DNA from 2 places in the Paenibacillus sp. JGP012 genome. Region 1 is predicted to be linked to the other one. Evidence: riboswitches for the same ligand, from Rfam matches in the RefSeq annotation. Region 1 holds a riboswitch; the other holds the start of a gene.

Region 1 (3,417 bases):
CCACTGGTTGAACCGACTGCACCAGGCGGTGGTAATGGAGATGGTGGCGGTAGTAGCAGTAATACTCCTGCACCTGTAGCACCACCAGCTTCTACAGGTGGAAGTGAACCCGTGGTAACGGACAACGGGCAAATAAACATCAAACCAGTCGTGAATGAGAGCGGCACTTCTGAAGTCAAGTTAAGTGCAGATACGGTGAAGCGTGCGCTTGATCAAACGACAGGCAGTAAGCTGCGGGTACAAGTTGACGGTAATCAAGGCTTGAACGAACTAACCATTGATCTATCAGTTGATCCGCGCTTAACAAGTGGAACTGCTAAGGTAAGTAGCATCGAGATCAACACAGGCTCAGCAGTCGTAACGTTGGCTACCGAACGGCTTGGAACAGGAGCAAGCGCAGGGAAAACGTTAGGATTGTCGATCAAGAAAATGGCAGCTGATCAACTTCCAGCTGGCACACAAGCTGGGCTGAACGGTGAGGTTGTATACGATATCAAGTTAACGATGGATGGTAAGAAGCTTACAGCGTTTGATGGTAGAGATGATCTTGTGATTGCACTGCCATACAAATTAAAGCCTTCCGAGAATCCAAACAACATCATCGTATACGATGTGAAGGATAATGGAGAGCTAAGAGTAGTGATGAATGGTAAGTACTATGCAGGAACTGGTCAAGTAGAGTTCAAGCCAACGAAACTAAGTAAGTATGCGTTAATGTATGTTGCAACGAGGTTTCAGGATGTGACCCAAAGCTGGGCGAAGGATGCAATCTCGGCATTGGGAGCAAGAGGCATCGTAAAAGGTGTAGGCAACGGCGAGTTTAATCCGAAAGGTCAAGTGACAAGAGCTGAATTCATCAATATGTTGATGAATCTGTTAGAGTTATCGGATGAAAGCGCAACGACAAGCTTTAGTGATGTGGAGCAAGGAGAATGGTACCATGAAAATATCGCAACCGCGCAGAAGCTGGGGATTGTGAACGGGAAACCAGATGGAAGCTTCGGTGTTCATGAGAACATTTCGCGAGAAGATATGGCTGTTATGGTATTCAAAGCAATTCAAATGAACCAACTAGCGTTACCAAGCAGTGAAGCTGCAGCCTTCAAGGATGAAGCAAGCATCGCAAGCTATGCGAAGCAAGCGGTAGAGGCAATACAGGGAGCAGGCATCATAAACGGTGTAGGGAACGATGAGTTTGCGCCGAAGAAATATGCTAACCGTGCAGAAGCAGCAGTGATGATCTATAATTTATGGAGTTTGATGTAGACACATTAAGTATAGGGGGCCTACATGGAGCGATGACGAAGCGATTAATCCTCCTGGGCTTCATTCAAAAAAGGAACGCCATCACATTACGTGATGGCGTTTTTTAGCTTAAAAACCGGGGAACTAAGCGTACAAGTACGAATGAGTTTTCGTTACCTATTCAGAGGTACGCACTTTTTGCCTTGTTTCTATTAGCCCGAACACCTCATCCATATCGAGGGAAAACATGACGCTTTCACTTGTTATCGGCTGGAAGTGAAACTCCAGCTTTTCTTTCCCGAATTGCTTCTCAAGCTCTGCCCACTGTTCTGTGGACAATAATAGAAAGGCTAACGTGTCGTTGCCTAAAGACTCCATAAACCATCGAATCTGATAACGTGGACCAATCATTTCCTGCATAGCCCGAATAGCGCTGTCTCGATCAGTCCGATCATCAGCGAACGGAATGGTCAGCTTGTGATCGTGCGAACTTAACACAATATCAATGCCTCTCGGTTTGTCGATGTCGATTATCTCGCACGTGATCTGATCCGATTCCGGCAGTTGATCGTACTCTACATTATCCTACAAGATCAGCGGGGCCTGAATAGGTCAAAGGATACAGGCGAATGCCCAAAACACTTGTAGTCATATAAATGTCCAGATTATAATGAATGAAGTAAATATTTGGTATGTGCCATTGGCGTAAACGTGAAAAACCACGAGCAAGCACATATTTCATAAGCCGTACGCCTGGGCAACGTATTTGGTCGTACACCGAATGATTTTATTTATTTTACGGGAGATGAATAGGATGGAACAGGTACGGCAGGCAAGAAATGTGGCAGTATTCATTTTTGAACAAGTAGAACCTTTGGATTTTGCAGGACCATTTGAAGTTTTTATTTCAGGAAGTAACAGAGGGCAGGACTTCAATGTGTACACTGTGGCGGAAACGGAAGGTCCGATCCAGGCATTGGGAGGGCTGAGCATCAATCCAGCTTATACGATTCATAACTGTCCTGATCCCGATATATTAGTGATCCCTGGAGGTTGGGGTTCAAGAAAAGAAATGAACAATGAAACGATAACGAGCTGGATTCGGGAAGTGTCTAACGATGTCGAGATGATCCTGTCGGTCTGTACGGGAGCCTTGATTTTGGCAAAAGCCAATCTGTTAGACGGTTTGAAGGTGACAACCAATCGTTTGGCGATGAAAGAATTACGGGAAATTATCCCTGCTTCTACTGAAATCATAGAAGATGTTCGTTATGTGGATAACGGGAAGATTGTATTGTCCGCTGGAATATCCGCTGGCATGGATGCTGCGTTATACGTTGTAGAACGACTACTGGGCGAAGATCGAGCTATACAAACGGCAAATATTATGGAATATGATTGGAAGAAGGCTTGAAATGGGGATTCTTGTTGAGAAGTACCCTGCACGTTGAAAACGATAGGTGGAAAATCATATCAATTGCGCCCTCAAATTATAATGATAAGCATAGATTGGCGGCATGAAACTTTACATATGGAGGTCATTAAGTTTGAGGACATATTACTACTTCAGTTGGTTTAATCATTTTTTCCCAGAGAAGCTGTTTAAATTGTTGCACGAGGATATCCAAGACAGAAAATCACTTGTTATGATTAGCGGTGATCCTTCTGATTATGAAGGTGAGCAGGTTAACTTTGATGATATCACGGAATGGACATGGTTTACTCAGGCAAACCTTCGTTTTGATGAAACTCATTTCATTGATTACCGCATGCAGCAGGAAGAGGCCCAGCAAGTTATGCGTAACGCTTCAGTCATTTATTTATGCGGTGGAGATCCTGTTCAGCAGCACGATTTTCTGGCCAAATATGAATTATCCAATGTAATCAAGAATAGCAACGCCGTGATCATCGGTGCAAGTGCTGGTTCATTAAACATGGCTGCAAAATGGTTATTTTCTAATGACACTATCCCTGAGGTCGAAACAAGTATTATTTATGAGGGTTTAAGTTGTAATGCTTTTGCTTATGAATCTCATGCTCAACGTGACTACGCTACGTTTGTTGAGGGCTACCTGTTCACCCTATCTGAAGAGATAGATGTTTATGCGGCAGAACAGGAGAGCGCTATGCGTGTTAAGGACGGCAAACACTTTAGTTGGAATAAAGTTGTAC
Region 2 (3,417 bases), on a different contig from region 1:
GGTCATGTTTAGGTCCTTGTCCGCATATCGTGTACAAGAACCTTTATGCGACTTGGGGGAATGAGAATGTGGGATGTGTCTGCCCATGTGGGGCAGTTGGTAACCATTCTGATTATGGCGGTTGCGCTTGGACTGGATGCGTTCTCGCTGGGCATCGGAATTGGCATGAAGGGCATAAGGCTGAGGGATGTATTGAAGATCAGTACCGTCACCGCGCTGTTTCATGTCATCATGCCGCTGGCTGGCATGTACATGGGCAAGTATGTCAGCTCCTTGCTGGGTGATATAACGAACTACGCGGCAGGAGGTCTGCTGGTGCTGCTGGGCGGTCACATGATTCTGAATGCGTTTCGCGAAGGGGAGACCAAGCTGGTGGATCATCGATCCATGCTGGGTATTATTTTGTTTTCGCTCAGTGTCAGTGTGGATTCCTTCTCCGTTGGTGTCTCGCTGGGTATGTTTAGCAGTGATCTGGTCCTGACCATTCTGGCCTTTGGCTTCTGCGGCGGCTTGATGTCGATCATGGGTTTGCTGCTGGGGCGCCGGGTAAGGCAGAATCTGGGCGATTACGGTGAAGCTGTAGGCGGGGCCATCTTGCTTGCCTTTGGACTTTTGTTTATATTTTAAAAATAAAACAGTTGAACGATAAGATAGGCATATCACATCTGGATCATATGGGGAGGCTATCACAATGAAGCATATTTTGTTTGTATGTACAGGAAACACGTGCCGCAGCCCCATGGCAGAAGGGCTTTTGCGTAAACTTGCGGCCGAACGCGGCATTCAGGTCAATGTTCGTTCCGCAGGTGTGGCGGCATCCACAGGCATGCCGATATCCCGCCATGCTGAAGCAGTTTTGAAAGACCATCAGGCAGAGGGGCCGTCGCAATCTACCCAGCTCAGTGCAGAGCTGATCGAGTGGGCGGATCTTGTGCTGACATTAACCCGGAGTCACAAGCAGCATGTGATGCAGGTGTTTCCCGATTCCATTCAGAAGACCTATACGCTGAAGGAGTATGTCGAAAATGACGAGCAGGTGCTTCATGACCTGGAAGAATTGGACAGCCTGTTTGCCACATTGGAGATGAAGCGGGCACTGGGCCAGGAGATTCTGGCATCCGAGCGGGAGCGTGCCATCGAGATTCGGCAGCGCATCCCGAGCTTTGATATCTCGGACCCGTTTGGAGGCAGTCGGGACGATTACAATATTACGGCGGCAGAGATTCGTACAGCGTTATCCAAGCTGTTGGATAAGCTTGAATAAATCAGGCAGACAGAGGAACGATAGAGAAACAGAACATGGAATGTAAATTAATCGTTGATTTTAGAGTGGCGTTGATTTATGATGAAGGGGAAAACAGGGATTCGGTGTAACTGGCGACGAAGTGGGCACAACCACAATGGAGCACCGAAACAAACGGCCGGTCGCCTGGGCAAAAGAGCAATTCTGCGTTACCCGCAGACTGCTCTTTTTTTCGTCTTTCATCTGATTTTTCGCTATAATAGAACCTGAAATGCCATGCAGCAGCGGGCATGATTTTATCGGGAGGCGATGGGATGACGATTGAATTGGATTCAGAACAACCCGGATTGCAGCAGCAAACCGCATCGATCCTGCGTGAACTGGCAATTGCCGGGAAGCTTGGCTCGGGTCACATCGTTGTGATTGGCACAAGCACAAGTGAAGTAGCAGGCAAACGCATCGGCACCAGCGGTGCAGTGGATGTCGCGCAGCAGCTGCTTGCAGGCATTCGCGAAGTACAGACGGAGTTTGGTTTCGACACCGTATTTCAGTGCTGCGAACACCTGAACCGTGCACTGGTTATGGAACGTGCGCTGCTAAACCGGCTTGGACTAACAGAGGTCGGGGCTGTACCTGTGCCTAAGGCTGGCGGATCGATGGCTTCTGCGGCCTATCGTTCATTGTCCGAACCGTGTCTAGCTGAACATATTCAGGCTCATGCGGGTCTGGATATCGGGGAAACGATGATTGGCATGCATCTTTGCCATGTTGCTGTTCCTTTCCGTACAACACTTCGATACATCGGTGAGGCGCGTGTCACAACAGCACTTACACGTCCGAAGCTGATTGGCGGAGAGCGTGCGGTATACCGAATGGAAGAGCAGCCAGATGCTACTTTTTGTGACTAACGTATAAAGCGAAATGATGTTTACACGTAAACGGAGAGTGCAACACCAATCTGGAGAAGCGTGGCGTTCACGTTTATCACCGGATTTCCCCTTTGTCAAAAGGGGTTCAAAGAAATCCGGGGATAACAGTGATCGTAAGATGGTGATGCAATCGAAGTCAGGCGTGTAACCTGAAAGCTCGCTTTATAACTTCATTATAATTTAGGAGGAATTTAAACATGGAACAATTGCGCAAGAATGACCCTGCAGTACTGGAAGCGATGAATCTTGAATTGAAGCGTCAACAGAACAACATCGAGCTGATTGCATCCGAGAACATCGTAAGTGAAGCGGTAATTGAAGCACTGGGCTCCGTTCTGACCAACAAATACGCTGAAGGTTATCCTGGCAAACGTTACTATGGCGGCTGCGAGCATGTGGATGTTGTTGAAGATATCGCTCGTGACCGTGCGAAAGAGCTGTTCGGTGCAGAGCATGCCAACGTGCAGCCGCATTCCGGCGCGCAAGCAAACATGGCAGTATACCTGGCAGCATTGAAGCCTGGTGACACGGTACTGGGTATGAACCTGGCGCATGGCGGTCACTTGACGCATGGTAGTCCGGTTAACGCTTCCGGCTTGCTGTACAACTTCGTTGCATACGGCGTACAGGAAGATACATTCCTCATTGATTATGATGAAGTTCGCAAAGCAGCTTTCAAACACCGCCCTCGTCTGATCGTAGCGGGTGCAAGTGCATATCCACGTACCATTGATTTTGAAAAGCTGGCTTCCATCGCCAATGATGTTGGCGCTCTGTTCATGGTTGATATGGCGCATATCGCAGGACTCGTTGCAGCTGGATTGCATCCTAACCCGGTGCCGCATGCACACTTTGTAACAACAACAACACACAAAACGCTGCGCGGACCACGTGGCGGTATGATCCTGTGCCGCAAATCCTGGGCAGCTGCCATTGATAAAGCCGTATTCCCGGGTTCCCAAGGTGGACCGTTGATGCACGTGATCGCTTCGAAAGCTGTAGCATTTGGTGAAGCATTGCAGCCTTCGTTTAAAACGTATGCTCAAAACGTGGTGAAAAACGCACAAGTTTTGGCTGAAACATTGATCGCTGAAGGATTGAACATCGTATCCGGCGGTACAGACAACCACTTGATGCTGATCGATACACGCAGCGTGAACATCACGGGTAAGGAAGCTGAGCATGTGCTCGATTCCATCGGCATTACCGTGAACAAAAACGCGATTCCGTTTGATCCGACTAGTC

What was found. Region 1 has a riboswitch for ZMP and ZTP ahead of HNR77_RS00625 (DJ-1/PfpI family protein). Riboswitches for the same ligand answer to the same signal wherever they lie in the genome.
Region 2: another riboswitch for ZMP and ZTP. It lies ahead of HNR77_RS13700 (TIGR01440 family protein); the one in region 1 lies ahead of HNR77_RS00625 (DJ-1/PfpI family protein).

Annotation. Positions count from the first base shown of each region.
Region 1 is NZ_JACHKG010000001.1:141,669-145,085, forward strand. It holds gene HNR77_RS00615 (immunoglobulin-like domain-containing protein) at 1-1,266, shown strand, start outside; gene HNR77_RS00620 (hypothetical protein) at 1,423-1,743, opposite strand; ZMP/ZTP riboswitch at 1,932-2,011, shown strand; gene HNR77_RS00625 (DJ-1/PfpI family protein) at 2,060-2,659, shown strand; gene HNR77_RS00630 (Type 1 glutamine amidotransferase-like domain-containing protein) at 2,793-3,417, shown strand, end outside.
Region 2 is NZ_JACHKG010000009.1:147,958-151,374, reverse strand. It holds gene HNR77_RS13710 (manganese efflux pump MntP) at 67-627, shown strand; gene HNR77_RS13705 (low molecular weight protein arginine phosphatase) at 692-1,264, shown strand; ZMP/ZTP riboswitch at 1,361-1,442, shown strand; gene HNR77_RS13700 (TIGR01440 family protein) at 1,558-2,151, shown strand; gene HNR77_RS13695 (serine hydroxymethyltransferase) at 2,370-3,417, shown strand, end outside.